DNA from 2 places in the Secundilactobacillus sp. MJ173 genome. Region 2 is predicted to be linked to the other one. Evidence: a T-box and tRNA genes for the amino acid it is inferred to sense, from the RefSeq annotation. Region 2 holds a T-box; the other holds one or more tRNA genes.

Region 1 (14,983 bases), on a different contig from region 2:
CTTGATGTTTATTGGCTGATCATTAGGCTTTTGTTGCACGACCACTTTCAACTTTGCATGATTGGTTAAATAACGCAATGCTTCGGCTTCATTTTTGTCTACAGCCACACTATCCAGCAGCATTTTCATGCCATCTTGATAAGCAAGTATCCCTAGGTTAATACCAATCTCACTCAAATCAATACCACCCTTTACCAGCTTCGCCATATCTTTGGCGGTTTCTGTCAGTAGTATCGGCCGGAAACCGTTAAATCGCGAATCCTGATAAATGGCTAACATCTTTTTTAAAGTGAGCACATTAGCTTCAATCCCTGCTGGCGCAGACTGCAAAATCAGCGTCTGTCGTAAATGATTTTGAGCCACCCGGTTTGAAACAACTAAAATTCGATTAGTCGCGGTGGCCTTCACCCAGTCGCTTGCAACTTGACTAGGTAACAGCCGACTACCAATACGTGCAAACTTGATATCCATTGTCATAGTGTTTAAGCCCCTTTGTGACCTGTTTCCGGTTCAAAACACCGAATACCCTTCTGACCGCTTTTTTCCAGATGGTCAACTACTTTATCTAACGGTTGATCCCGAATGGTAAAAGCATCCATCACGATTGGTAAGTTAACCCCCGTGATCATCGCCATCTGTTCAGGTTGCCGACTCACAAATTGAGAGGCAACCGTAAACGGCGAACCACCCCATAAATCAACTAGAAATAACACGGCATCGGCCGAATCAAATTTACTTAGTGCGGTTTGAAATTTGATGATCAAATCATCTGACGTTTCCTGTTCCTCAAAAGTCACGGTCGCAACGTTAGTCTGTTTCCCAAAAATCATCGTTGCAGACTGTAAAAGTCCCTTGGCAAAATTACCGTGGCTAGCAATCACAATGGCAATCACGACATTGCCTCCTCATCATTAAACAAAAAAATTAATTCCTACATCCATAACTTACTGCAGTTGGTCTAATCATAGCACACTGACCCAATTCATGCCCTGATGCATTTACAAATTAGTGCGCCAAGGCGAGTAGTTCCTCAGGAGTAGTAAACGTATAATCGGCACCATCGACAGTTGATGTCTGACCATCTCCCCAGGCCACTAAACCAAATTTGATTCCAGCGGCATGAGCAGCTTGACCATCAAACTTAGTATCGCCAATATAAATGGTTTCTTCAGGCTTGGCATTCAGTCGATCCATGGCCACTAAAATCGGATCTGGCGCTGGTTTGCCCCTTTTAGCATCTTCAAAGAAAACAAACTGGCTAAAATATTTGTCTAAACCAAGTGGCGTAACGTCCCGCTTAAACTCAAATGTCTGCTTGGAAGTCATAATTGCCAGTTGCGTTGTGGGCTGTGCTTTCAAATCTGCCAACATTTTCTCAATACCGTCATAGACGTGAACTAGCGGTTGAAACTCAGGAATGGCCTGGGCCCATTCGTTCAGGATTGGCTGAATCAAGTCTGCGGGCACTTTAAGGTGTTTTAAAGCATCAAGGCTAGTAATTCCAAACGTCTGTGCTAACTCACTGTACGGATGCTTAATTTGGTGCTGACGAAGGACCTTGTCTAGTGCTTTCATGTACATCGCTTCAGTATCAAGCAAGGTACCATCTACGTCAAAAATAAAGTTTTTCATTACCCAAAACCTCCGAAAAAATTTTCAATCAAAAAAACTCGGAATATTCAACCAAAACTGGTCAAACATTCCGAGTTTACGTATGCGGCCAAGAGGACTCGAACCTCCACCGGGAAAACCCCGACAAGATCCTTAATCTTGCGCGTCTGCCAGTTCCGCCATGGCCGCATCAACAAGAAATAATATACCAGAATTATAACTTGTTTTCAATGGTTATTTGTAAAATAGTTATATTTACTCCGCATTTACCGTTGCGCCTTGACGATCAATATCAAAAATACGCAAGCTTCCACGAACATCCTTATCCATTAATTTCTGGCGTAAAACGATCAGCTGCGGTTCTTTAGCAAAGGTCCCAATCGTTGGCCCAGCACCACTTAGATAAGTACCATAGATGCCAAGCTGATGGGCAGTTTCGCGAATCATAGGTAATTCCGGAACCAGTTTTGTCCGAGCAATTTCATGAAATTGATCACGTTCCATCATGTGACTAACTAATTCCCAATTTTTAGTGGCTAAGCCAGCCACCATCACATTTGCAACACTGCTGCCAATTACTGCCTGTTTACGCGGTAACTGATCGGATAAAACGTTTCGACTATCGGCAGTCAATAACGGCTGGTTTTTGATGAATGCCAGCATCTTTAGCCCCTCTGGCATCGCCAGCTTAACACTGGTTGCACTTTCACCATCAAAATCAGAAATGGTCACATCGCCCAATAAGGCTGGCGCAGCATTGTCTGGATGTCCTTCTATCTTGGCAGCAATCGTCACTTGATCAGCCAACGAAAGATCCATTTTGCCTAATTCGTTCGCAATTTTAACTCCGGCGACCACTGCAGTAGAAGAACTTCCCAATCCCCGAGCCACTGGAATATCAGACATAACCGTCAGTTGATGCGGTTGAAGTTTGGGATTCACCTTCAAAGCAGATTGAACGATTAAATTTTGATCATCCGTTGGTACGTCAGGGCCCAAAGCGTGGTTTACCCGCCATTGTTCGGTTTTTTCTTCCACAATCACTGTGAGGTATAAATGCAGCGCAACCCCAATAGAATCAAATCCTGGTCCTAAATTAGCCGATGTTGCTGGTACTCGAATCACAATTTTACCCATAAACTCATCCTCCAATGCTGACATGGAACGTGTTAACACGCTCTCGGTTTTCATTCACTATTATCAAGGACATCAATTTAAATTTCAATCCTGTTAAACTAATTTTCCTGTAGTTACTGAACGATACTTTTTTGAAAAATCAATTTACCACGACACTTGCCGCAAACAAATTTTTGTGTATTGATCTGCCGTTTTCGTTGGTAGAGCAACCCGCACTTTTCACAGCGATAAACAAGGTATCTAGTGGGTTTACTCTGCCGTGGTTGACGAGGCGCATACCGCAAGCCACCTACAGCTTGTAATAACTGCTTGAATGCTTTAGTACGGTGTTGACCAGATTGACCAGCCATATGCAGATGATAATGGACTAATTCATGTTTGATGACACCTTCTAGCGTAGCTTCACCAAACATCGTCAGCATCCGCGGATTGATATCAATATGATGATCCTGTAAATGATATCTGCCACCCGTTGTTTTAAGACGTTGATTAAAAACGGCTTGATGCCTAAATGGCTTTCCGAATGATTGAAGCGAAATTCGTTCAACTAGCTGTTGCAATTCCTGATCAGTCATCTGGTGCCACCATGCTTAGCTGAATCCGGTGTCGTTGTTCATCAACTTCCAGTACCCAGACAGTTACAATATCTCCCACAGATGCAACGGTTGTTGGATCGCTAACATAGGATTTTGACAGATGTGAAACGTGTACTAAACCATCTTGTTTAACGCCGATATCAACAAAAACACCAAAATCCACCACGTTTCTAACGGTGCCTTCCAACTTCATACCCGGCTTTAAATCACTCATTTGCAAAACGTCGGTCCTTAAAATCGGTGCTGGCATCTCATCACGCCGATCACGTCCTGGCTGCTGTAAGCTTTTTAGAATATCCTGAAGCGTCTCTTTGCCCACACCTAACTGATCACTTAAAGTATTTGCATCACTATTTTCCAGTGCAGAAGCAACCGCTGGCGTACCAACCTGATTTAATTTTAAGCCTAAATGCGTTAACACCCGTTTGGCAATCGGATAACTCTCTGGATGAATATCGGTGTTGTCCAGCACGTTTTTGCCATTAACGATTCTTAAAAAACCAACCGACTGCTCGTAAGCTTTAGGTCCGAGACGTGGCACTTTCTTCAGTTCTGGACGACTGTTAAAACTGCCATTTTCTTCCCGATAAGCTACGATATTGCTTGCCGTTTGCTTTGAAAGTCCTGAAATATGCTCTAATAACTCAATACTAGCGCGATTTAAGTCAACACCAACTTGATTAACAGCTGTTTCAATCACACGTTCAAGTTGCTCGTCTAGGCCGCTTTCAGGAACATCGTGCTGATATTGACCAACACCGATTGATTTAGGGTCAATTTTCACTAATTCAGCCAACGGATCCTGGAGTCGCCGACCGATGCTAACGGCGGAGCGTTCTTCAACATTAAAATCGGGAAATTCTGCCCGAGCGACTGCACTTGCTGAATAAACTGAAGCGCCCGCCTCGTTGACAATCGTATACCTGACATCTCGATCAATCTGTTTAATGGCATCTGCCACAAACTGTTCGGATTCCCGACTTGCAGTACCATTACCAATGGCAATCATATCAACTTGGTAATCATTCAATAATTTAATAAATGCTGGCATTGCTTGCTGCCGTTTCGTAGGTGAAGCAGGTTTATGCGGATAAATGACCTGCTTAGCTAAGTATTTCCCATTGCCATCCATAATAGCCAGTTTACAGCCAGTTCTATACGCCGGATCAAATCCCATAACGACGTGTTTTTTTAGGGGTGCCTGCATCAAAAGGTGATACAGATTATTACCGAACACCTGAATGGCGTGTGCCTGAGCAGTTTCGGTCAATAATCGTCTCAACTCTCGCTCAATGGCTGGGCCAATAAAGCGCTTATAGGCATCTTGATAGGCTGCTTCAACGATGGCAACGGCTGGGCCTTGATGACGACCAATCAACTGAAATTTTAAATAGCGGTCAATAGCTGGTTCATCAACGTTGATCTTAACGGTCAATACACCTGCCTTTTCGCCACGATTGATGGCCAAAGTCTGGTATGGACTCAACTTTTTGATAGTTGATTGAAAATCATAGTAGATTTTATAAACCTGATCTTCATCCTTCTCCTGCCCATTACGCTTTAATTTACTGGTCAGAATACCGTTTCGTTGAGTATAGCGCCGAACCCATTCACGAAATTCAGCTCGCTCACCAATAGCTTCTGCCAGAATCTCATTAACACCTTCCAGTACACTGCTAATATCCGGTACCTGATCGTTAATATACCTCTTTGCCACCGGCTCAATAGGATCGCGTTTAAACTGCAGTACCCACTGCGCCAGTGGATACAAGCCGGCATCCTTGGCGATTGTGGCCTTGGTTCGACGTTTTTGCTTGTAAGGCAGATACAAATCCTCGACCTGCTGCAATTGAGTAGCCGCTTTAATGGCAGCAGACAGTTTAGGAGTTAATTTTTCTTGTTCAGAAATTTGATTCAGTACTTCTTGCTTCCGTTGCTGCAACTTGCTGATGCGATTAGCTTCATCCTGAATCTCTCGAATTTCAACTTCGTCAAGATTTCCCGTCATTTCTTTACGGTAGCGGGCAATAAAAGGTACCGTATTATGATCGTTTAATAAGTCTAACGTCACATCAATTTGGTGACTTTTATAGGCAGGTAATGCCTGTTTAATCAGTTTTAACGTTTCAGTTTCCATTCTTCAACATCCTTACGTGTAGTGTGTTTATTATACCATGCAGGCACTCCTACCTACGTACAAAAATAGAGCAAGCAATCATCTCACTGATGATTACCCGCTCTATTTTCAAACTTTTTTTACATCACCAGTGACATAATACGTTGCGCTGCTGAAGTAATTTTTTCCATCATATTTTCTTGTTCATGCTCAGAATCATTGAAAGCTTCAACGTTGACCTTTTGATCATCAGGATCAATAGCATCAACCATTGCTTGGCAAGCCTGTGCATAGTTCCGATAGGCAGCTACTAGTTGCTTGTGCTTCCCTAGAATCCGAACGGGTACTGAAGCCTGCTGTAATCGATTCAAGTTCTCGGTGTAAGCATCCGTTCCCTTTTGAAAAGTTGCTTTAATCGCCGTTAGTGTTTCCGTACCTAAATCAGCAACTTTTTCATCATCAATTGCTTGGCGCAACTTCTCAAAATCCGGGTTCATTTCCGATCCCGTTTTTTCAGTGTCTTCAATAACTTTACTTAGAGCAGGTAAATAACTTGCCATCGTTTTTGGCTTCATAAAAATTCCTCCTATTTTCCAAACCGTCGCTGTACTACTTTAACGATTTCAACAATCACAATCATCAAGATACCAGCACCAAAGACAATTCCCCACTGCAATCCATTCAACTCAGTCAAATGGAAAATGGTATTAAACCCTGGCACAACAATCGTAACCGCTAATAATAAGAACGCCGTCAAAATCGCCCAGTTCAGAGAACGGTTCTTGAACAAACCAACTTTAAAAATAGAGTCGTGAATCGACTTAGAGTTAAAAGCATGGAACAACTGAATCATTCCTAAAGTCGCAAACGCCATCGTTAGCGCGTCTGCATGAGCTAATTGTGTGCTGGCATGAACCGGGAACTTTATAGAAAGGCCATAGACACCAAGTGTGATCAAGCCTTCTAGTAATCCTTGATAGATGACATTGCCGAATACGCCGCCAGAAAAGAAGTTCGATGACCGTCCCCTTGGCTTGCGCTTCATGATATTAGGTTCTGCTGGTTCCAAACCAAGGGCAATTGCTGGAAAAGTATCCGTCACTAAGTTAATCCATAGAATCTGCACTGGAGCCAAAATTTGCCAACCTAACAAGGTCATTACAAACAGGGTCAGCACTTCGCCAATGTTTGCTGATAAGAGGTACTGCAGCGCTTTTTGAATGTTAGCAAAGACCTTACGTCCCTCTTCTACCGCAACCACAATGGTGGAGAAGTTATCATCTGCCAATACCATGTCACTGGCACCCTTAGAAACTTCCGTACCCGTAATTCCCATACCAACACCAATATCAGCAGCCTTCAATGCTGGTGCATCGTTCACGCCATCACCTGTCATTGCCACCACTTTACCACGCTTTTGCCAAGCATTCACGATTCGCACCTTATGTTCTGGTGCGACTCGTGCGTAGACTGAATACTGGTCTACCGTTTGATTGAACTGATCATCGCTAAGTTTATCCAGTTCGGCACCGGTAATTACTTGATCATCACCTTGAGTTTCAACAAAAATGCCTAACCGCTTTGCAATGGCTGTGGCAGTATCTCGGTGGTCACCAGTAATCATGATTGGCCGAATCCCAGCTTCATGAGCTTCAACAACCGCTTGAGCCACTTCCGGACGTTCAGGATCAATCATGGCGATTAAACCGATGAAAATTAAATGCTGTTCAGCAGTCTCACTGGTTAAATCAGTAGGCACTGCTTCGACATCGTTATAGGCAAAGGCTAAAACCCGTAAAGCCTGAGTTGCCAACTGGTGGTTAGTTGCCATGATCTGTTGTTTATCAGTATCAGTTATATTGCGAACTTTACCGTCCAGCAATATGCGATCAACTCGTTTTAACAACTGATCCGGTGCACCTTTAGTGTACTGTGTCACCTTACCATCCTGATCCTCATTAAACGTTGACATTAATTTCCGTTCAGAATCAAAGGGAATCTCAGCAATTCGTTTATTGCTACTAATAGTTGCAGAAGCTGGCTCATCTTGGTCCAAATAATACTGAATCAAGGCCGTCTCTGTTGGATCGCCCGCAAGGCCGTCATCGGTAAATTTACTATCGTTGTTTAACATCATTGCTAACGACAGTGGGTCCGTTAAATCCACCTTCTGCTGTTTAGCATCCACCAGCTGACCATTTTCATATAACTGTTCAACCGTCATCTTATTTTGGGTCAGGGTACCGGTTTTATCTGATGCAATAATATCTGTACTACCAAGTGTTTCCACGGCAGGTAGTTTACGAATCAGCGCATGCCGCTTTGCCATCCGTTGTGTGCCCAGCGCCAAGGTGATCGTCACAATAGCTGGCATCCCCTCCGGAATCGCTGCTACGGCCAAGGAAATGGCTGTCAGCAGCATATTAACCAGGGTTTCTTCCCCACGTACCATACCAATCACAAAAACCAACACAGCGATTGCCAAAATTAAGATGGTCAACCATTTTCCTAACTGATTCAGGTTTTCTTGTAACGGTGTTTTCGTCTCTTTAGTTTCTTCGATCATGCCAGCAATTTGACCTACTTCGGTCTGCATACCGGTGGCCACAACGATCCCTGTTCCTCGACCAGTCGTGATATTCGCTGTCATGTAGACCATGTTATCACGGTCACCTAACGCCAGATTATCTTCATCCAACACATCACTGGTTTTGTTCACCGGAACGGACTCTCCGGTTAAGGCAGCTTCTTCGACCTTCATCACATTTGCTGTCAATAAGCGAATATCAGCTGGTACAATATCGCCGGCCTCTAGGTGCACGATATCACCGGGAACCAGCTCATCACTTTTGACAGTAATGACTTGTCCGTGACGTTCCACGTGTGCCACTGGCGCAGCCATTTCACGTAACGAATTGATGGCATCTTCCGCTTTTGATTCCTGAAAGACACCAAAAACAGCGTTTAAGATAACGACTGCAAAAATGATCAGTGCATCAGCCACTTCACCAGTTGCTCCGGCGACCAGCGCAGCAACAATCAATACAATGATCATGAAATCTTTAAACTGAGCAATAAATTTTTGCAGAAGTGTAGTTTGCTTTTTGGCAGCTAACTTATTTTCGCCATATTTTTCCCGCCGTTCTTTAACGGCACCTTCTGTAAGTCCTTGTTCTTGTGTCCCTAAATTTGAGAACAACTCATCCGTTGTCTGCTGGTACCAAGGTCTGTCCTTCATCTAAAATCCTCCTGTCATTTATGAAACCTGTTATTTTCGTTATAAGTCTCATCGATTAAGGCCCTCCCGGGAGCTAGTTGCCCCTTGCTGACGGTTTGGCCACAGAAGATTCTGCCGATTACTCCCTCATCGTATCACGCAGTTACAAGTTGTTTATTTCCAAAAAGTATCGAAGACTGTCACAGGTAAGTGACGCTTATGCTGGGTTTTTAAATACCAGCTTTCAATCGTTTCCGCTGCTTTATCCGAAACGGGTTTGCCTTCCAGATAATCATCAATCTCATCATAGTGAACACCTAATGCCACTTCGTCGGGCAATGATGGTCGTTCCTCTTCAAGATCCGCTGTAGGGACCTTAGTATACAGGTGTTTGGGTGCATGAAGTACTTCTAGAAGTTGCTTACCCTGACGCTTGTTTAAGCGCCAGATTGGCGTGATATCAGCAGCACCATCACCAAACTTAGTGTAAAAGCCCGTTACTGCTTCAGCGGCATGGTCAGTGCCCACTACGGCACCCTGATTCGCACCAGCAATGGTAAACTGAGCGATCATCCGTTGACGCGCTTTAATATTACCCTTGTTAAAATCAGAAATTTGCTCCTGATTTGCCTGAACCGCAGCGACTGTTGCATCCGTTGCAGCTTTGATATCGACCCGGTCAACTCGATCAGCTTGCATAAAATCAATCGCATCCATTGCGTCAGACTCATCTGCTTGAGTGCCATATGGCAAACGAACCGCAATAAATTGATAACTGTCATCCTGAGTTTCTTCACGCAGTTCGGTAGCTGCCATTTCTGATAACTTACCAGCTAAAGTTGAATCTTGACCGCCGGAAATGCCTAACACCAACGTCTTTAACCCCGTCTTTTGCAAGTAAGCCTTTAAAAAATCAACGCTGCGCCGAATTTCTGTTTCTGGATCAATTTGCGGTTGTACCTTTAACGCGGAAATAATTTGTTGCTGTAATTCTCTCATCTCTTCATCCTCTTACTTATTATCATAATCAATTTTTTTGACATATTCGTGAACTTTTTTAATTAAATTCATCTTGTTGTCCCATAATTTTTGAGACAGATCAACTGGATACTTTTGTGGGTTTAAATCCCGTTTGTATTCTGGCCAAAGATTTTCCAAACTTTCTGAACAACGACGCTTAATATCAACCAACTCTGGCTGCTGATAAACTAATCGCCCTTTATCGTAAATCGTCTGTAAGATTGGACGGGCATCAAAGTCAGTGACCGTTTTATTGATGTAGGTGTAATTAGGATGGAACATGTACAACTCATCTTGCTGCCGGGGGTCTTCACTAGAAAGTGCAATGTAATCCCCTTCAGACTTACCACTGTCCTTTTTGGTGATCCGCCAGACTTGTTTAGGTCCAGGTGTGGAAACCTTCTCAACATTGTTAGACAGCTTGATCGTATCTTCCATCTTACCGTCTCGCTCAATAGAGACCATTTTGTAAACGGCACCTAGCGCGGGCTGATCAAAGGCAGTGATTAACTTTGTACCAACTCCCCAAACATCGATCTTAGCCCGTTGCATCTTCAGCGACATAATGGTCTTTTCATCTAAGTCGTTAGAGGCATAAATCTTAGCTTCCGGATATCCGGCTTCATCTAATTGTTCGCGCACCCGCTTCGAAAGGTAAGCCATGTCGCCAGAATCAATCCGGACACCTAAGAAATTAATTTTATCTCCCATTTCATTAGCGACTCGAATAGCGCTCGGTACCCCGCTCTTAATAGTATCGTAAGTATCCACTAAGAACACACAGTCTGTGTGTGTCTCTGCATAGGCACGAAAAGCATCGTAATCGTTTCCGTAGGTTTGCACCAGTGAATGCGCATGAGTCCCGCTAAGTGGAATGCCAAATATCTTTCCAGCGCGAACGTTGGATGTGGCATCAAAGCCACCAATGTATGCAGCACGGGTGCCCCAAATTGCGGCGTCAAATTCCTGTGCTCGCCGTGAACCAAATTCCATGATACCGTCGTTACCAGCAACTGAACGAATTCTAGCAGCTTTAGTGGCAATGAGTGTCTGGTAGTTCACAATATTTAATACCGCTGTTTCAATCAGTTGACAATCCGCCAATGGCCCTTCTACTTGCAGCATTGGTTCGTTGCTGTAAACGAGCTCGCCTTCCGCAGCGGAACGAACTGTCCCTTTAAACTTGAAATCAGTTAAATACTGAATTAATTCAGGCGAATAATCAGTTGCTTCTTTTAAGTATTCGATATCTGTTTTTGAAAAGTGTAAATTTTCGATATAATGGATGATGTGTTCCAATCCAGCAAAAACGGCAAAACCGTTTTTAAAAGGCATGTCACGAAAGTAAACTTCGAAAATGGCTTGCTTATTTTGAATTCCTTCCTCAAAATAAGTTTGAATCATGCTTAATTCATACGCATCCGTATGCAACGTTGTGCTATCGTCTGGATACTGCTTTGCCATGGTTGTAACTCCTTTAAGTGTTTGATATTTCTGGTTATGAGAACTATTCTATCATTAATCCGAATTATCGTCAGTTAAACCGAGATGATTTACATTATTTCTAGAATGGATGGTTATTATGTCAAAAGAATTCCCACTAGTCAGTGTTCTCAACGTTCCCTTTATCAATGCGACCCAAGCAGCTTTCTTAACCACAATTGAATCACGTATCGATAAACGTGAAAATACGTTTGTTGTGACGGCTAATCCAGAAATTGTCATGTATGCCAGAAATGATCCTAATTATCAGCAGATTCTAAATAATGCCGACTATATCACTCCGGATGGCATTGGTATCTTAAAGGGAGCTGCTATTCTTGGCACCCCAATGGCTGAACGCATTACTGGCTATGATACGATGCTTGACCTACTACAATGGGGAAATGAGCACCATAAATCAGTGTATTTGATCGGTGCAAAACCTGAAGTTATCACTGATGTAAAAACGGTTGTCACAAACCGCTACCCGAAGCTTGATATCGTAGGTATTCACGACGGCTACTTCGATAATTTCGGCCCCATTGCTCAGGATATTGCCAAAACTCAGCCAGACATGGTATTCCTAGCAGTCGGTTTTCCAAAGCAAGAACAGTTGATTGCCGATTATCGTCATCAGAATAACGGCCTCTGGATGGGTGTTGGGGGTAGTTTTGACGTTCTTAGCGGCCATACTAAGCGAGCACCTAAATTTTTCCAAAATCATCATCTCGAGTGGTTTTACCGGCTGCTCACTGAGCCAACTCGTTTAAAACGTATGATGGTTCTGCCCCGGTACCTTAAAACGGTCAAACAATCTGCCCGAAATAACAAATAGAATCGTGTACGAAAAGAACCTAGGAGTTGATCAACAGATCGCTTCTAGGTTCTTCTTTATTTTTCCAGCACAAATTCGAATCGTTCACCCACGTACTGAGTCCTAACATATTCGAATGGTCGACCGTCTTGTAAATACGAAATTTGACGTAACCGCAAGATAGCATCACCACGCTTGATATCCAAGTATTCTGCAATTCTTTCTGAAGCAGATGAGGCCGAAACCATTTGTTTAGCATGGCCTGGAATTAACCCCTTCTTGGTTTCCAAAGTTCGGTAAAGAGACTCAGAAACCTCTTGCTTGGAGAGTCCTTCCACAATTTCTAATGGAATGGTTGCTACCTCAAAACTGATTGGCACATCATCGCCATAACGGACACGTTCCATTCGTAAAACCTGTGTATCATCCTTAAGCTTTAGCTTCTCACTTTCACTTAATGACGGACTCATCACATGGTAGGAAATAGTCTTACTAGACGGCTTTTTACCTTGGGCAAGCATTAGATCAGTAAATCCAGTGACCCCTGACATTTTTTCTTGTACTTTCTGATTAGCTACGAAAGTACCGGAACCAACAAAGCGCTCCAAAATGCCCTCTTCAACCAACGTTTGAATCGCTTGTCGAAGTGTCATTCGGCTGACATGGAATTGAACGGCTAGCTCACGTTCTGATGGAATACGATCACCAACAGACCACTTGCCGGCCTCAATTGCTTTCTTGATTTCATTATGAATTTGAATATATACAGGTGATCCCATAAAATTTACGACCTTTCTTACCTAACTAATCAGCTTGATCCGCGTTAAATTCGCGGCCATAACTGTAGGTTGTTTGTAAATTAAGTGCGCGATCAAAAATGTTCATGTCGGCATCTAACCCAGGTAAAAGTTTACCTTTTTGAGTTAGACCAAACTCTTCAGCCTGGTTAACAGAGGCCATTTGGACCGCATCTTCAATTGTGCAGCCAGTAAAGGAAATCACGTTGCGAAAAGCATCATCGTAACGCAATACAGAACCAGCTAAGTTACCCGTTTCAAGGCGGGCTTGCTTATCTTTAACAATGACTTTTTGACCGCCAAGTTCGCTAATGCCCTCAGGCATACCTTTAGCACGCATCGAATCAGTCACTAATTCAATGCGATGTGGTCCTTTTTGTTCATAAGCAAGTTTAATCATATCTGGTACGATGTGGAACCCGTCACAAATCAGTTCAGCATACATATTATCTTCAAGCATGGCATGACCAGTAACACCGGGTTCACGATGCTTAAATTCACGCTGGGCGTTATACAAGTGGGTCACATGAGTCGCTCGGCTTGCTAACATTTGTGCCCGTGTGGCGTTACTGTGCCCCACTGAAGGTACAATATGATGAGCTAAACAATAATCTTCAAAGACCCTTGCACCGTCATCTTCAGGTGCATAAGTAATGAGTTTAACTAACCCACCTGAGAGTTCGTTCCAGTGATCTAGGAGAGAAACATCAGGATCCTTGATGTACTTTTCAGGTTGAGCACCTTTATAAATAGCGGCAATGAAAGGTCCTTCAAGATGAACTCCCTTAATGACTGGATTGACCTTAGCTGCTTCTTTAATACCCGTCATCGCGTGAGCAATATTATCGTTGGACTGCGTCATGGTTGTTGGGAAAACGGTTGTGATTCCCTCTTTAACCATGTGATTAACCATTTGGTTGATCTGATCAGCATCACCATCCATGGAATCGAAACCATACCCACCATGAGTGTGGACATCAATAAAACCAGGAACGATTACTTTGCCATTGACAAATTTAACTTCATCTTCTGGTTGTGCACGATAGTCAACCATCTGACCAACAGCCTCAATTGTTTTGTTGAACCGAATATAACCATCCGTAATGACATCTTCACCAGTATAAATTGTCGCGTGTTTCAACACGATACTCATAAACTCTTCCTCCTAATCAACTCTCATCTACTCGATTAAGTTTACGGGTTTATTATATACTGGTATAGACCATTTTGCAAGCCTGTTGTATCGGTGTTTGCAGAAGTCATCTTAACCATAGCAACAACCCTATATAGCATAAAAGACTTATTCAGCGTTATTACGCTCAATAGTGGCATCAATACCCTTAACTACAGCAGTCATAAAACCGGCTTCTTCCATAGCCAGTAAACCTGCCACCGTACTACCGCCTGGTGATGAAACTTGGTCAATAAGCCCAAAGGGATTTTCATCAGAATTCAACACCATCTCTGCAGATCCCATCACAGCCTGTGCAGCAATTTTAGTCGCAGCTGCTTTAGTTAAACCATGCTTGACACCAGCTCGACTTAAACTGTCGATGAAGAAATAGACGTAAGCCGGACTCGAACCAGCTAACGCTGAAAAAGTCGCAAAATCAGTTTCCGGTAAAGTCACCGTACTCCCGATCTGATCAAACAATCCAATTGCTTTTTCCTTTGTTTCACCAGTCAAATTTTCGTTAGCATGAATCGCCGTCATTCCGGCGCCAATGGCAACATTCAAGTTAGGCAATGTCCGCAAAATTGGTAAGTCGTAACCCGCTAATTCTTCCAGCCGTTCTAGTGATAAACCCGCAACGATGGAAATTAGCGTTGTGTTTTTAGGGTCAAGCTGATCGCGAATTTCCTGAACCACTGAAGTGGCAACGTTAGGCGTAACGGCCAACACAACGAAATCGCTATCCTTGGCAACATCAGAGTTACTTGCTTTTGCTACCACACCTGTCTGTTTGGCAACTTTTTCATAAGTTGAAGCATGCGCACTATGAACCAAAATATCTTCTGATGAAAGTTTCGTTTGCTTAAGCAACCCCGTTATAATCGCTTGTGCCATACCGCCGACACCAATGAAGCCTATTTTCATAAGTATCACTCCTAAACGTCTTGATTTTACAGTTAAGATATTAAATACATTATATCAAAGATTACCTTGTGCCACAGTCTTTCTACAATCTAATC
Region 2 (14,983 bases):
GTCTGAACGTATGTCAAAGCCACTGCTAAATCAGTAAATTCCTGATAATTGGCTGTTGGCACGCCACTATCTTTCATCATCTGCTTCGCAAACGTTTTGGATGACTCCAGCTGAGCTGCGTATTCGTTTGGACCAAATATCGGCAGATTCTTAGCCTCAAAATAGTCAACGATGCCAGCCGACAAGGGCTGTTCCGGTCCGACCACGGTACACTGAACGTGGTGTTTTTCAGCAAATTCAGCAAGTGCCGGAAACGCCATTTCGTCGATTGAAACGGTTTCTACTCTAGGTAGTTTAGCCATCATGACATTGCCAGGTGCAACGTAGACTTGACGGTTTGGCACTTTAGCCAGTGTCTCAGCCAAAACATATTCGCGGCCACCGCCACCAATCACTAACCAATTTTCCATGTCATTGCCCCCAATTTAGAATCAGTGCTTGAAGTGACGAACACCAGTAAAGACTAATGCAATCCCATACTCGTCAGCCTTGTCGATGGACGCCTGATCTTTAATGCTGCCACCCGGTTCAACAATGGCTTTGATCCCATGTTTTGCGGCGTATTCAACACAATCATCCATGGGGAAAAAGGCGTCTGAAGCCACAACTGCTTCATCGTAACCAGCCTTTTCTTCCGCTTTGTCCACCGCAATTTTTAAGGAGTCAATCCGGTTCATTTGACCGGCACCAACGCCCAAAGTTTGATTGGCAGTAGTCACCACAATAGCGTTACTCTTCACGTGTTTAACCACCGTTTGACCAAATTCCAACGCTTTTAATTGCGCCTCGGTTGGCTGGGTTTTAGAAACCACTTTAAAGTCATCAACCGTTTCATGAACGGTGTCCGCGTCCTGATAGAGCGCACCACCCATCACAGTAACAATGTCTTTTTGCTTAGGATTCATCTTACCGAAGTCCAAAGTCAGAATCCGTAAGTTCTTCTTCTTTGCTAACACTGCATATGCGTCATCATCAAAAGCTGGTGCAATAATAATTTCTAGGAATAAAGCGTGCATTTTTTCAGCCGTTGCCAAATCCACTTTGCGGTTCAAGGCAATAATGCCGCCAAAAATGGAAATTGGATCAGACTCATAAGCTAAGTCCCAGGCAGTCAGCAGGTTATCGCTTACCCCAATACCACAAGGATTCATATGCTTTAAGGCAACCACAGCAGGCTTGTCGAAATCAGCAATGATCCGTAAGGCAGCGTCAGCATCACGGGTATTATTGTACGAGAGCGCCTTACCATGAAGCTGTTTGGCATTAGCCAGTGAATAACTAGCTGGAATCGGTTCTTTATAATAAGCAGCTGCTTGATGGCTGTTTTCGCCATAGCGCATATCTTCAACTTTTTCGTAGGTAACGGTCAGTTTATCTGGGAATGGTTCTTCCGTCATATACTTAGCAATCAGAGCGTCATAAGCTGCCGTTTGGCGAAAGACCTTAGCTGCTAAATGCCGGCGATAATTTTTGTCTAACTGATCGGTATCAAACCGTTCCAAAAATTCTGAATAATCAGCTTGGTCCGTAATGACCGTCACATCTTGAAAGTTCTTAGCCGCGGCTCGGAGCATCGATGGCCCGCCAATGTCGATTTGTTCGATGGCTTCGGCATCCGTCACACCGTCTTTTTGAATCGTCTCTTTAAAAGGATATAAGTTGACACAAATGAGATCGATTGGTTCAATGCCGTTTTCCTTTAATTTAGCCATGTGCTGAGGATTGTCCCGTTTCGCTAAAATCCCTGCGTGAATCCGTGGATGCAGCGTTTTTACCCGTCCATCCAGCATTTCCGGAAAACCCGTCACGTCCTCAACGGCGGTCGCTTCAACACCACCGTCAACCAACGTTTTTAAGGTTCCGCCCGTAGAGATAAGTTCATAACCGCGCTTAGTCAGTTCTGAACCAAATTCTACGATGCCAGTTTTATCAGACACACTCAATAATGCTAATTTAGCCAAATTAAAGCACTCCTTTTTCAATTAATTGACGTACCGTTTGTGGGTATAACTGATGTTCAACAGCATGAATCTTCGCTTCTAAAGTCGCCAGCGTATCCTGATCAGTTCGAGAAACTGCCTCCTGGGCAATAATCTCACCTGTGTCTACGCCACCATCCACATAGTGAATCGTCACACCGGTTACTTTAACGCCGGCGTCGTACGCATCTTCAATACCGTGCCGACCTGGAAATGACGGCAGCAACGCTGGGTGAATGTTGATGATTCGTCGTGGAAACGCGTTAAGCAAGGTTGGCCCAACGATGCGCATGTAACCGGCCAATACCAAACCAGTGATATGATACGGTGCTAGATCCTGCAATAAAGCTTGTTCCCTTGACGATTTATTAACACCCTTCTTAGGCAATGATAAAATCACCGGAATTTGATGATTCTTTGCTCGCTGAATCACCGGTACATCCGGTTGATCACAAACTAAAACACAGATTTTTGCTGGTAAATCAGCGTTAACTAACGCCTCAAAATTTGTTCCGTTGCCAGAAGCAAAGATGGCAATCCGAGCTTCACTCTTGATACTGGACTGGTTGTTCACGTCGCTTCACCACCTTACCAATCGTTTGGTATGCCGTTTGTTGTTCGTCTAAAACTGATGTCACTTCGTCAATCTTTGCGGGTGAAACCACCAAAACCATGCCAATTCCCATATTGAAGACCTGCCGCATCTCCGCCGTAGCCACTTCACCAGCGTTTTGTAACACGTTGAAAATTGCTGGTGTCTGCCAGCTGCTAGGATCAATCAAAGCCGTTAATTCAGCCGGAATCATGCGGCCAAGGTTATCCGCCAATCCCCCGCCGGTAATGTGTGCCATGGCATGCAGACTACCAGTCTGAATCAAGGGATAAACTTGGTGATAGTAGAGTTTTGTGGGGGTCAACAATTCGTCAATCAGTGACCGTTTCAAGCCAGGATAAACCTGGTTTAAATCCAAATCCGCGTCTTGAATAATTTTACGAACCAGTGAAAAGCCATTAGAATGAACCCCACTTGATTCCAAACCAATGAGTACATCGCCTTCTTGCACATTCATCGAACCAAGCAAACGGGCTTTATCAGCGATACCAACCGCAAAGCCACTCAAATCATAATCCGCTGAGCGATAAATGCCTGGCATTTCTGCCATTTCGCCGCCAATTAACGACAAGCCGGCCTGCTGACACCCTTCAGCGATACCCTTAACAATTGTCATCACCTTGTCAGGCTCTAGTTCTCCTAAGCCGATGTAGTCTAGAAAGAATAAGGGTTTAGCACCCTGTGCCAGCACATCATTAGCACACATTGCCACGAGATCGATACCAATCGTAGCGTGCTGATTGGCTTCAATGGCCAGCAATAACTTAGTGCCAACACCGTCCGTACCAGAAATCAGCACGGGCTGTTTGAGCTGACTCACCTCTGAAGTCAATTCGTATTCAGCACCAAAGCCGCCTAAACCGCCAAGGACATTAGCATCGTGCGTCTGACTAACGATGGTCTTGATATCACGAACTGCTTCCTCACCAGCGTGGATATTCACTCCTGCTTGTTCGTATTGACTAGTCAACGTTTATTCGCTCCTTCATATAATCCTAGACGTGCAACTTCAGCATCAAAGCCAGCCTGATAATCGTAAAGCGGGGTGGGATACTTACCGTCAAAGTAAGCCGTGCATAAACCGTGATTGGGTTGATCATTCAAGTCGCCAATTGACTTAACTAACCCATCAACACTCAAGTATGCCAGAGAGTCTGCTCCAATCATCTGGCAAATTTCTGGTACGGAATGATTAGCCCCAATCAACTCTTTAGTCGTTTGAATATCAATACCATAATAACAAGGGAACTTCAGCACTGGAGAAGCAATTCGCACGTGAACTGATTTGGCCCCTGCTCGCTTAAGCAAACCAACAATGTAGCCACTGGTTGTGCCACGAACAATTGAATCATCCACTAGCACAATATCCTTACCTGCCACCACTGACTTCACGACTGATAATTTCATACTGACGCCACGGACCCGTTTGGCTTGCGTGGGTTCAATAAACGTTCGGGCAACGTACTGGTTCTTGATCATGCCCATGTCGTAATGAATGCCACTGGCTTGCGCGTAACCAATTGCCGCTGACAGTGATGAATTGGGTACACCGATAACCACGTCAGCTTTGACCGGTGCTTCTTTAGCAATGGCTGCGCCCATTCGTTTACGAGCTTCATGAACACTAATCCCACGAATCACTGAATCAGGGCGTGCAAAGTAAATATATTCCATTGAACAAATCGACAAATGCGTATCAGTTGTAAAATGATCGATGGTCATGCCCTCATCCGTCACAATGATAACTTCGCCAGGCTCAACGTCCCGTACAAACGTAGCGCCAACTTGGTCTAACGCACAAGTTTCACTGCAAATGACGATGGCACCATCATCCATTTTACCGATCACTAACGGCCGGAACCCATTGGGATCTAGAGCGGCCACCATCATTTCGGGAGTCATTAATAAGTAGGCAAAACCACCCCGAAGTTGATTCAAAGATGCTTTTAGCTGTTCAACAAACGTCTTTTGGGGGCTCGTTTGGATCAATTCACCTAGCAGTTCACTATCAGAAGTTGCTTGAAACTGGACACCCTTTTGCTTCAAATCGTGACGTAATTGCGTTGCATTGGTTAAATTACCGTTGTGAGCCAGGGCAAACTGTCCTTCAGCCGGATGGTCAAAATACATCGGCTGGATGTTTGCAATACCGTGATTGCCTGCGGTTGCGTATCGAACGTGACCAATCGCAGCGTTACCGGGCAAAGAAGTCATTTTCTGAGGATCGGAGAAAACCTCGGCTAATAGGCCTAAGCCACGTTGACGGTGAAACTTGCCATCCTGATTACTCACAATGCCAGCCCCTTCTTGGCCGCGGTGCTGAAGACTATGCAGACCATCATAGGTTAACTGAGCCGCACCGTCACGTCCCCAGATGCCAAACAGGCCACACTCTTCGTTAAGTCCTTTTACTTCATTAGGCATCCCAGAGCACCTCCGAAAGTAGCTTTAAGATCAGCACAGCTTGCTTTCAATTTGCCATCGGCAGTCGTGAGACTCACTTGATCTTGATCAGTGGTGTGCCCCAGTAAAACTGCTTGGTTGCCTGCCAATGCTTCAAACTTGGCTTGGTTTTCTGCGTCTACGCTGACAATAAAGCGTGACTGGGTTTCGCTGAATAGTTGTACATTAGTTAAACTGGTTTGACCTTCAAAGCCTAAACTAGAATCGAATAACCCTTCTGCCAGTGCAACACCTAAACCGCCCTCGCTTAAATCGTGAGCACTCTTGAGCAGGTTTTCCCTAATCACTTTTTGAATCAATTGCTGATTAGCCGCTTCAACGTCCAGATCAAAGTCCAATGTGCCAGTTGGTGGAACCTGACCCTGCAACTTCTGAAGTTCCGAGCCAGCAAAATCATCGCCAGTCTCACCAACGAGATAAACGGCATCACCGGCCTTTTTAAACGACTGGGTGGTAATGTAATCAGTGTCTTCGATAAGTCCAACCATGCCAATCATTGGGGTTGGATAGATTGAATGCCCATCGGTTTCGTTATACATCGACACGTTCCCAGAAATAACGGGGGTATCAAATCTTTCACAAGCCTGAGCAATTCCTTGAACTGATTGATCCAGTTCCCAGTAGCTCTCTGGATCATCCGGGCTACCAAAGTTCAAACAGTCTGTAATGCCAATTGGAACACCACCGCTGGCAACAATGTTACGAGCTGCTTCACTAACCGCAATTTGACCGCCAACAAAGGGATCAAGGTAAATATAGCGTGCGTTGCAATCCGTCGTCATGGCTAAAGCTTTCTTGGTATGACGCACTCTAACTACCGCTGCATCGCTGCCAGGCGTGACTGCAGTATTCGCTTGAACCTGTGAATCGTACTGTTTATACACGGCTTTCTTAGAGGCGATGGTTGGCTGAGCCAGTAAGGCTTTCAACGTCTCAGCCGGATCTTTAATCGTTGGCGTTTGAGCTGGCTGACTGTTTTTCAACCGTGCTGGTTTACGACTTGGCTGTTCATGTTCCACAACGTCGTCGACCAAACTGGTTACCGGAACATCAGTCACTAACTGACCGTGCTGATAAAGCCGATATTGTCGGTCATCGGTAACGTGGCCTACCACCACAGCATCTAAATCATATCGGGCGAAAATATCTAAAACAGTTTGTTCTTCACCCTTCTTAACACACAGCAGCATCCGTTCTTGGGATTCTGACAACATAATTTCGTAAGCACTCATCCCCGGTTCACGTTGGGGAACCAAATCTAAGTTCATGGTGACACCACTTTTAGCTTTGGATGCCATTTCAGCTGAGGATGACACCAGACCTGCGGCACCCATATCTTGAATACCCATCAAAATTTCGGCGTGATCATGAATAATTTCCAGGCAGGCATCCGTCAGCAGTTTTTCCATAAAGGGATCACCGACTTGAACGGCTGAACGGTCCGCCTCTTTTTCTTCACTAAATTCATTAGAGGCAAAAGTGGCACCATGAATTCCATCACGACCAGTCTTGGCCCCCACATAGATGATTGCGTTGCCAGTTCCCTTAGCACGACCTTGTTTCAAATCTGCTTGATCCATTAAACCAACACACATGACGTTCACTAGCGGATTACCATCATAAACCGTGTCAAAACCGATTTCACCACCGACAGTCGGAATCCCAATACAGTTACCATAAGCGGCAATGCCGGCAACAATTTCGTTTACTAAATAACGATTCTTAGGATTATCCAGCTCACCAAATCGAAGACTATCTAATGAAGCGATGGGTTTGGCACCCATGGAAAAAATGTCACGGATAATACCGCCAACACCGGTTGCAGCACCTTCAAATGGTTCTACGAAACTGGGATGATTATGGCTTTCTGCCTTGAACACCACTGCTTGACCATCACCGATATCCAAAACACCAGCACCTTCACCTGGGCCTTGAATCACCCGTGAACCATCATTCCAAAACTTTCGCAGGATTGGCTTGGAATTCTTGTATGAGCAGTGTTCACTCCACATAACCGCGAATAAACCCGTTTCAGTATAATTGGGTAGACGACCAATTAATTTTTGGGCAATATAATCGTATTCCTGTTCTGATAATCCCCAAGCTTCATAGGGTTTTTGTTCACGAATTTCTTCTGGCGTTAGTTCCGTTTTTAGTTGCTGCATACCCTCTTACACCGTCCTTAAATGAGCTTGTACAAGTGATTTAAATACTAATAGACCGTCCGTGCCGCCCTGAATGTCTTCGACTGCCCTTTCTGGGTGAGGCATCATGCCCAGTACGTTACCGGCTTCGTTAGTAATACCGGCAATGTCTGATACACTACCGTTGGGATTATTTTGATACGTGAACGCAATTTGATGGTTTTCACGTAGTTTAGCTAAAGTTGCATCATCGCAGTAGTAGTTACCTTCACCATGGGCAATCGGCAACGTAATTGGCTGCTGGTCCTGAAAAGCGGACGTAAACATTGTCCGATTGTTCTCAACTCGTAAAGGTTCGGGTTCACAGATAAATTGCATTTGCCGATTATGCTGTAACGTCCCCGGTAACAAACCAGCCTCGGTCAGAATCTGGAAACCATTGCAAATTCCTAATACGGGTTTACCAGCCTGTGCAAAGGCCTTAACGGCTGACATCACTGGTGCAAACTTGGCAATGGCTCCGCCCCGTAAATAGTCACCGTAGGAAAAACCACCAGGAATCAAAACCACGTCGAATCCTGATAAATCAGTGGTCGTATGCGGCACAATGGTTGCAGCCTCGTTTAAATCATCGGTAATGGCATAATACAGATCTTCATCACAATTAGAACCTGGAAAACTCACCACTGCAAATTTCATCATTGATTAGCCAGCTCCTTTATATCGTAACGGTAGGTTTCCATATTCGGATTAGCTAACAGTTGGTCACAGATTGCTTCAATTTGCTTTTCGGCTTCATCCGCTGTGGAGACATCCAACGTAATTTCAAAATATTTTCCTTGTCGAACCGCTGTCACCTGATCAAACGCCAAACGGTGCATGGCATCTTTAATTGCAACGGCTTGCGGATCTAAGATTGAGGGCTTGTAGGTCACGTGAACTTGGGCTAAGAACATGTTTCAACCTCCTATTTGGCTGTAGCTTCTAGACGGGATAGAACGGTACGATAGCCATCCATCACATCACCGGTATGTTTTCTAAAGACGTCTTTATCCAACGATTCATGGGTAGTTGCATCAACTAACCGGCATGAATCTGGTGAAATTTCGTCGCCTAGGATCAAGTTGTTGTCAGCATCGAAACCAAATTCAACTTTAAAATCAACTAAGGTAATCCCTGATGCAGCAAACAACTTAATCAAGGCCTGATTGATTTTAAAAACCTGATCACGCATGGTACTTACTTGTTCTGGCGTGGCAATCTTTAATGCGTGGATTTGTGAATCGTTAATGAAAGGATCATCCAGCCGGTCACTCTTGTAATAAAACTCCTGTACTGGCTGCTCAAATGCTTGCAGGTATTCGGTATCGAATTTCCGTTGAAAACTACCAGAAGCGTAATTTCTAACAACGACTTCTAATGGAATCATCTTCATTTTTTTAACCAGTTGATCACTAGCCGACAGACGCTTAATAAAATGAGTGGAGATGCCAAGATGGTTTAAGTATTCAAAAATTAGACTATCGATTTGATTGTTAACCTCACCCTTGTCATCGATATGTTCTTTGCGTTTGCCGTTCAATGCCGTTGCCTGGTTCATGTAATGTACTTGAATCACATTAGGGTCATCCGTTGTAAATAACTGTTTTGCTTTACCTTCATTAATCAAAGTTGCCAATCTTTCCAGATCCTTTCTGATTATCTAAACTGACTCACAGATGCTAACAATGACTCGATTGACGGTCCCGTGACCGTAATATGCCCCATCTTGCGGCGGTCTCGCACTTCGGCTTTGCCATAGTCGTGCAGGTGCCATTCAGGATGTGTCGGCCAGTCACTACGAGCTGCCAGTAAGTTGTCACCCAACAGGTTAACCATGACAGCGGGTTCAAACTGCCGAATCGGCGGGATTGCTAACCCGCAAATACTACGAATATGAGCATCAAACTGAGAAATATTGCAGGCCTCAATCGAATAATGTCCGGAGTTATGGGGTCGTGGGGCCAATTCGTTGATCATTAACTCACCCGAAGCTAATTCGAACAGTTCAATACCGAGCACGCCTCGTAAGTTCAGTGCTTCCGCTGTTTGAATGGCAATGTGTTGCGCCTTACTCTTCACGGTATCAGTCGTTTGAGCTGGAATGATACTGGTGTGCAGAATATGGTGCTGGTGCCGGTTTTCACTCACCGGAAAAGTAATCACTTGATTTTGTCCGTCCCTAGTGACCATCACTGATAATTCGCGGACAAAGTCTTGTTTCAGTTCGTAGATCCACTCAGTTTGTTCAATTTCGTCTTCAATCAATTGCCAATCCGTCTGTTCGTTAATATCAAACTGGCCGTGACCATCGTAGCCACCTTCAACCGTTTTCAACAGGCCCGGCTGACCAATTTTTTGAATCGCTGCCTGCAGATCTGCCATCGATTTCACCGATGCGAAGGGTGTAACCGGTAGTCCATGTTGCCGACAAAACGTTTTCTCTCGTAGACGGTGGCTGGTGATTGTTAATAGCTCAATTCCCTGAGGAATTCGAGTTAGGTTTTCAACTTGTTTTAACGCGGTCTGATCCACGTTTTCGAATTCATAGGTTAAAACATCGCTTTGCGTTGCAAGTTGCGTTAATGCTTTTAAATCATCGTATTCAGCAACGATTTGAAAATCGGCTACCTGACCTGCAGGCGCATGATCAGTTGGGTCAAGGACGCCAACTTTATACCCCATTGCTTTAGCCGATAACGCCATCATCTGGCCAAGCTGGCCGCCGCCAATAATGCCAATCGTCGATGGTGGTAAAATCGGACTACTGTAATTGGTCATTACTTTCAGTAGCCTCCTTTGTTTGGCGAGTTCGAAACGCTTGCAACTGAGCCTCAACATCAGCATCTTGCAGCGCAATAATCTCAGCCGCTAACAAAGCTGCATTTTTAGCACCGGCACTACCAATAGCCACTGTGGCAACCGGCACGCCTGAAGGCATTTGAACAATTGAAAGCAACGAATCCATGCCGTTTAGCGCCTTAGATTGAATTGGAATCCCAATGACCGGTAACGTGGTATTAGCTGCCAGCATTCCCGGCAAGTGCGCTGCACCACCAGCGGCAGCAATGATCACTTGGTAATGTTCGTCTTTTGCTGTTTCTCCAAAATGTTGCAGTTCACGTGGCATCCGGTGAGCGGATATCACGTGGCTGTCGTAACTAATGTGTAACTCGCTGAGCAGATCAGCCGTAGCTTTAACGTGTGGCCAATCGGAAATAGATCCCATTACAAGTGCAACTTGCATTATCAAAATCTCCTTTGCCTTTGATACCCATAGAGTACCAACTGTTTGGACAACTGTCAACACAAAAATCGAACTATTACATCACTTGTATATTCAATGTTCGTGTTTAAATCGTTTTATGAATGATTCATGCCCTTATTTTTAAGAAAATTCCAGTGATGCTTCTTAATTGATCACCCTCAAAATTGAAAGCACAAAAAAACCTGATTAACTGCCAACTATTGGCAATTAATCAGGTCCTTTGGTGATTTAATTTTAACGGATCAAACCGTGATTATTTTCCAACCACGATGTTAACGATCTTCTTTGGCACAACGATTACTTTTTTAATGTCATGACCATCCGTAAAACTCTTAACAGATTCTTCAGCTAAAGCGGCACTCTTAACTGTGTCCTCATCAGCGTCGGTTGCGACAGTGACGTGACCACGAACCTTACCGTTAACTTGGACAGCTAATTCAAGACTATCCACAACCAACTTAGATTCGTCATAAGTTGGCCATTTTGCGTAGGTAATGGTCTTATCGTGCCCCATCAATGACCACAGTTCTTCAGTGATGTGTGGTGCGATCGGTGCCAGCATCTTTACTAAGCCTTCCATGTAAACCAATGGCAGACTATCAGCCTTATACGCTTCATTAACGAAGACCATCATCTGAGAAATAGCCACGTTAAACCGAAGTGCAGCCATATCTTCTGTAACCGTCTTAACAGTCTGATTGTAGATCAGATCAAGCTTACCGTCGTTGATAGTAGTGACCCGGTCACGCAAATGGTTATTGTCGTCAATGATCAACCGCCATACACGGTCAAGCCAACGATAAGCACCAGCAATTCCTTCAGTACTCCAAGGCTTAGAACCTTCTAGTGGTCCCATAAACATCTCGTAGACCCGCAGCGTATCAGCACCGTATTTATCCACGATTTCGTCAGGATTAATCACGTTACCCTTAGACTTAGACATCTTTTCGTGGTTTGTCCCAAGAATCATCCCTTGGTTAACCAACTTCAAGAATGGTTCCTTGGTAGGCACAACACCGATATCATACAGGAACTTGTGCCAGAACCGGGCATACAGCAAATGCAGCACAGCATGTTCAGCTCCACCAATGTAAAGGTCAACAGGCAACCAATACTTCAGCTTTTCAGGATCGGCAATCATCTTATCATTATGCGGATCGATGTATCGCAAGAAGTACCATGAACTCCCAGCCCATTGCGGCATGGTATTGGTTTCACGCTTCCCCTTACGGCCATTCTCATCCACCACATTCACCCAGTCATCCAGGTTAGCCAATGGACTTTCACCAGTCCCAGAAGGTTCTAGTTGCTTGGTAGCAGGCAGACGCAATGGTAATTCGTCTTCCGGAACCAAAGTCGTTTCGCCATCTTCCCAGTGAATTACTGGAATTGGTTCACCCCAGTAACGTTGACGAGAGAAGATCCAGTCACGCAACCGGTAGTTAACCTTCTTCTTGCCGGCATCGTGTTCCTCGAGCCAATCGATAGCAGCCTTGATCGCCGTCTTCTTATCCATCCCATTTAGGAAACCTGAATTGATGTGCTTACCATCTTCGGTATAAGCAGCTTCCTCGACATTGCCACCTTCAATAACCGGTTTAATTGGCAAGTGGAATTTCTTAGCAAACTCATAGTCACGATCATCATGTGCAGGAACGGCCATGATTGCACCAGTTCCGTACGAAGCCAACACATAGTCACCAATCCAGATTGGTAATTTTTCACCGTTGATTGGGTTAATACCGTATGCTCCAGTGAAAACACCAGTCTTGTTCTTGTTTAAATCAGTCCGTTCCAAATCAGAACGACTTTCGATTTCTTTCTTGTAAGCCGCTACATCCGCAGCTTGTTCTGGTGTGGTAATTTGATCAACCAGGTCGTGTTCTGGTGCTAAAACCATATACGAGGCACCAAATAACGTATCTGGACGAGTGGTGTACACTTCTACCGACTTGTCTTCTGCACCAGCAATTTTAAAGAAGATGCTGGCCCCTTCAGAACGACCGATCCAGTTACGTTGTTGTTCCTTAATACTTTCTGGCCAGTCAATATCATCCAAATCATCAATCAAGCGATCAGCATACTTCGTGATCCGCAAAACCCACTGACGCATTGGTACCCGATAAACTGGGTAACCGCCACGTTCCGTTTTACCATCGATAACTTCTTCGTTAGCAACCACGGTACCACCCATGAAATCGGGTGCCCAGTTAACCATGATCTTATCTTCGTATGCGAGTCCATGTTTGTACAATTGTTCAAAGATCCATTGGGTCCACTTGTAGTAAGCAGGATCAGTGGTATTAATCTCGCGATCCCAGTCATATGAAAAACCTAATGACCGAATCTGACGCTTAAAGGTCTTAATGTTTTGTGCGGTGAAATCTTTAGGGTTGTGGCCCGTCTTCAAAGCATATTGTTCTGCAGGTAAACCGAAAGCATCCCAGCCCATTGGATGCAAAACATTGTAACCCTGCATCCGCTTCATTCGGGAAATAATATCAGTTGCTGTGTAACCTTCAGGGTGACCCACATGAAGTCCCTGCCCTGATGGATACGGAAACATATCAAGCGCGTAAAACTTCGGCTTTGATTGTTCATCATAAGTTTTAAAAGTTTTATGCTCTTTCCAATAATGCTGCCATTTTCGTTCAATAATACTGTGATTGTAAGCCAAACAAATACGCTCCCTTTCTCATGTCGGACAAGCTGAAAACTAAAAAAGCCTACAAGAAAACAACGTTTCTTGTAGGACGGAATTTCCGCGGTACCACCTAACATTCCCGTAAATACGGGCTCTCATTATTTCGTAACGCGAAAATCACGTCTCAACTTACTTTAGTTCAGTTGAAAAACTCAGAGACGAGTTCGGTGTGCAGCCGACGAATTCGCAACAACCATCCGCTTTCTGAACAGCGTCACACACCTAATAGTCCTCATCAGTCTTTAATTTTTGTTCAGTGGTTTCATAGTACCAAATTTAGGTATGAGAAGCAAGGGCATTCAAGAAGAACGCTGAATGATTAGTCACTGATGGGTTACGTAAAGTCAATTACCTATCCATCATTAGTGACCTCCTGCATAGTTTAGATTAAACGTCTATAATAAAATTATCCAAACTATGAAAGGAACAGCTAATATGAATCTTGAACCCGCAGTTAATTACAGTCACACTCTTTTAAAACCAGTTATCGTCAAGGGCGATACCGTTGTTGATGCCACCGTGGGTAACGGCAACGATACGCTTTTTCTAGCCAGTCTAGTCGGCAATACCGGCCACGTGTTGGGCTTCGACGTTCAGCAACAAGCCCTAGATAAAACGGCGACACAGTTGACACTGACAGGAATGACACAACGGGTACAGCTGATTCACGATGGTCACGAACACCTGAATCAGTATTTGGACCCGGAACAGCAAATCAGCGCTGCTATTTTTAATTTAGGCTATTTGCCTGGCAGCAATAAAGCTGTCATTACTCATGGCGATACCACCTTGAAGGCACTGACAACTTGTTTAACTCACCTGCGACGTGGTGGCATCGTTGCATTAGTCGTTTATTATGGCCATCCTGGTGGTGAGCAAGAAAAGGAAATGGTGCTCAATCACGTCAAAGAACTGAATCAGAAAGAATACGCAGTCCTACAGTACGGTTTCATTAATCAGATTCATCAACCGCCTTTTTTACTGGCGATTCAAAAACGGTGATAAAGTCTAAGTGAGGTCATGACACAAGTCTATATAAAAATTTCATCTGGTTCCTTAACTGAAAGACCACTTAAAAATTTACTTTTATTTAATACTCTAATGCTCCACAACTCAGATTCCGGCCATTTAACCCAAAAATAATGCGTATTCCAGCAAAGTTCACACCGAAATACGCATTATTTGGGTTAAACCCTAGAACCTACCAAGTCGTGTCACACACTTTTAGTCTACACTTCTTCCTTAGGCAACATCACAATTTGGCTGCTACCATCATCGTACACCCACAACGAAGCAGGAAAGCTTTCTGCATACGGAAATGGCGTATCAAAGCTGGCTACAACGGCATCTTGCTGTAAAAAGTCAAAGGTGAGGTGATTATTGTGGTTCGTTAAGTTGAAGCCGATAATTTCATTCAATTGAAACATGCCTTGTAAATTATGATCAATGATGTACCAAACTTGATCAATAATTTCACCAGGTAAGGTATTCACAATACCAAAACTAGCGTATCTAGGACGATTGTTTTCAAACACGGAGATCGTCTCACTTTCTGTTTATTTCTAGCATCAAGTATACTTCATTTAGCCAAAAATATCAGGCTTCAGGCTTGTTGAGACGATCCAACTGATTGATCAGATAGCTTAAAATCACAAGTCCAAGTGCCACGATGAAGATCCAGTGTAATCCGCTATAAAGTATTTGACGTAACGGTTTGAGTAAGGTACTGCTTAACGTCTTAGCCGTTTGCGGATTGATCAGCCGATTCATCAT

What was found. A T-box is a leader RNA that pairs with one kind of tRNA and senses whether it is charged. The one in region 2 lies ahead of leuS (leucine--tRNA ligase), so its partner is inferred to be a tRNA-Leu.
Region 1: it encodes a tRNA-Leu, which carries the amino acid that the T-box ahead of leuS (leucine--tRNA ligase) is inferred to sense. The anticodon was not compared.

What each region holds. Positions count from the first base shown of each region.
Region 1 covers NZ_BAAKGN010000057.1:3,970-18,952, reverse strand. The annotation lists gene AC6H04_RS08390 (PTS sugar transporter subunit IIB) at 1-477, opposite strand, end outside; gene AC6H04_RS08385 (PTS sugar transporter subunit IIA) at 483-893, opposite strand; gene AC6H04_RS08380 (HAD family hydrolase) at 1,006-1,632, opposite strand; tRNA gene AC6H04_RS08375 (tRNA-Leu) at 1,716-1,800, opposite strand; gene thrB (homoserine kinase) at 1,867-2,748, opposite strand; gene AC6H04_RS08365 (SprT family protein) at 2,862-3,323, opposite strand; gene AC6H04_RS08360 (Tex family protein) at 3,316-5,481, opposite strand; gene AC6H04_RS08355 (hypothetical protein) at 5,601-6,035, opposite strand; gene AC6H04_RS08350 (cation-translocating P-type ATPase) at 6,047-8,698, opposite strand; gene nadE (NAD(+) synthase) at 8,852-9,676, opposite strand; gene AC6H04_RS08340 (nicotinate phosphoribosyltransferase) at 9,689-11,161, opposite strand; gene AC6H04_RS08335 (WecB/TagA/CpsF family glycosyltransferase) at 11,280-12,014, shown strand; gene AC6H04_RS08330 (GntR family transcriptional regulator) at 12,071-12,772, opposite strand; gene nagA (N-acetylglucosamine-6-phosphate deacetylase) at 12,798-13,943, opposite strand; gene proC (pyrroline-5-carboxylate reductase) at 14,091-14,888, opposite strand.
Region 2 covers NZ_BAAKGN010000019.1:140,333-155,315, forward strand. The annotation lists gene purD (phosphoribosylamine--glycine ligase) at 1-410, opposite strand, end outside; gene purH (bifunctional phosphoribosylaminoimidazolecarboxamide formyltransferase/IMP cyclohydrolase) at 432-1,961, opposite strand; gene purN (phosphoribosylglycinamide formyltransferase) at 1,963-2,553, opposite strand; gene purM (phosphoribosylformylglycinamidine cyclo-ligase) at 2,525-3,562, opposite strand; gene purF (amidophosphoribosyltransferase) at 3,559-5,016, opposite strand; gene purL (phosphoribosylformylglycinamidine synthase subunit PurL) at 5,001-7,220, opposite strand; gene purQ (phosphoribosylformylglycinamidine synthase subunit PurQ) at 7,227-7,901, opposite strand; gene purS (phosphoribosylformylglycinamidine synthase subunit PurS) at 7,898-8,155, opposite strand; gene purC (phosphoribosylaminoimidazolesuccinocarboxamide synthase) at 8,167-8,877, opposite strand; gene purK (5-(carboxyamino)imidazole ribonucleotide synthase) at 8,898-10,019, opposite strand; gene purE (5-(carboxyamino)imidazole ribonucleotide mutase) at 10,003-10,488, opposite strand; gene leuS (leucine--tRNA ligase) at 10,760-13,183, opposite strand; T-box leader at 13,253-13,456, opposite strand; gene mnmM (tRNA 5-(aminomethyl)-2-thiouridylate-methyltransferase MnmM) at 13,646-14,212, shown strand; gene AC6H04_RS03045 (DUF960 domain-containing protein) at 14,440-14,745, opposite strand; gene AC6H04_RS03050 (MDR family MFS transporter) at 14,807-14,983, opposite strand, start outside.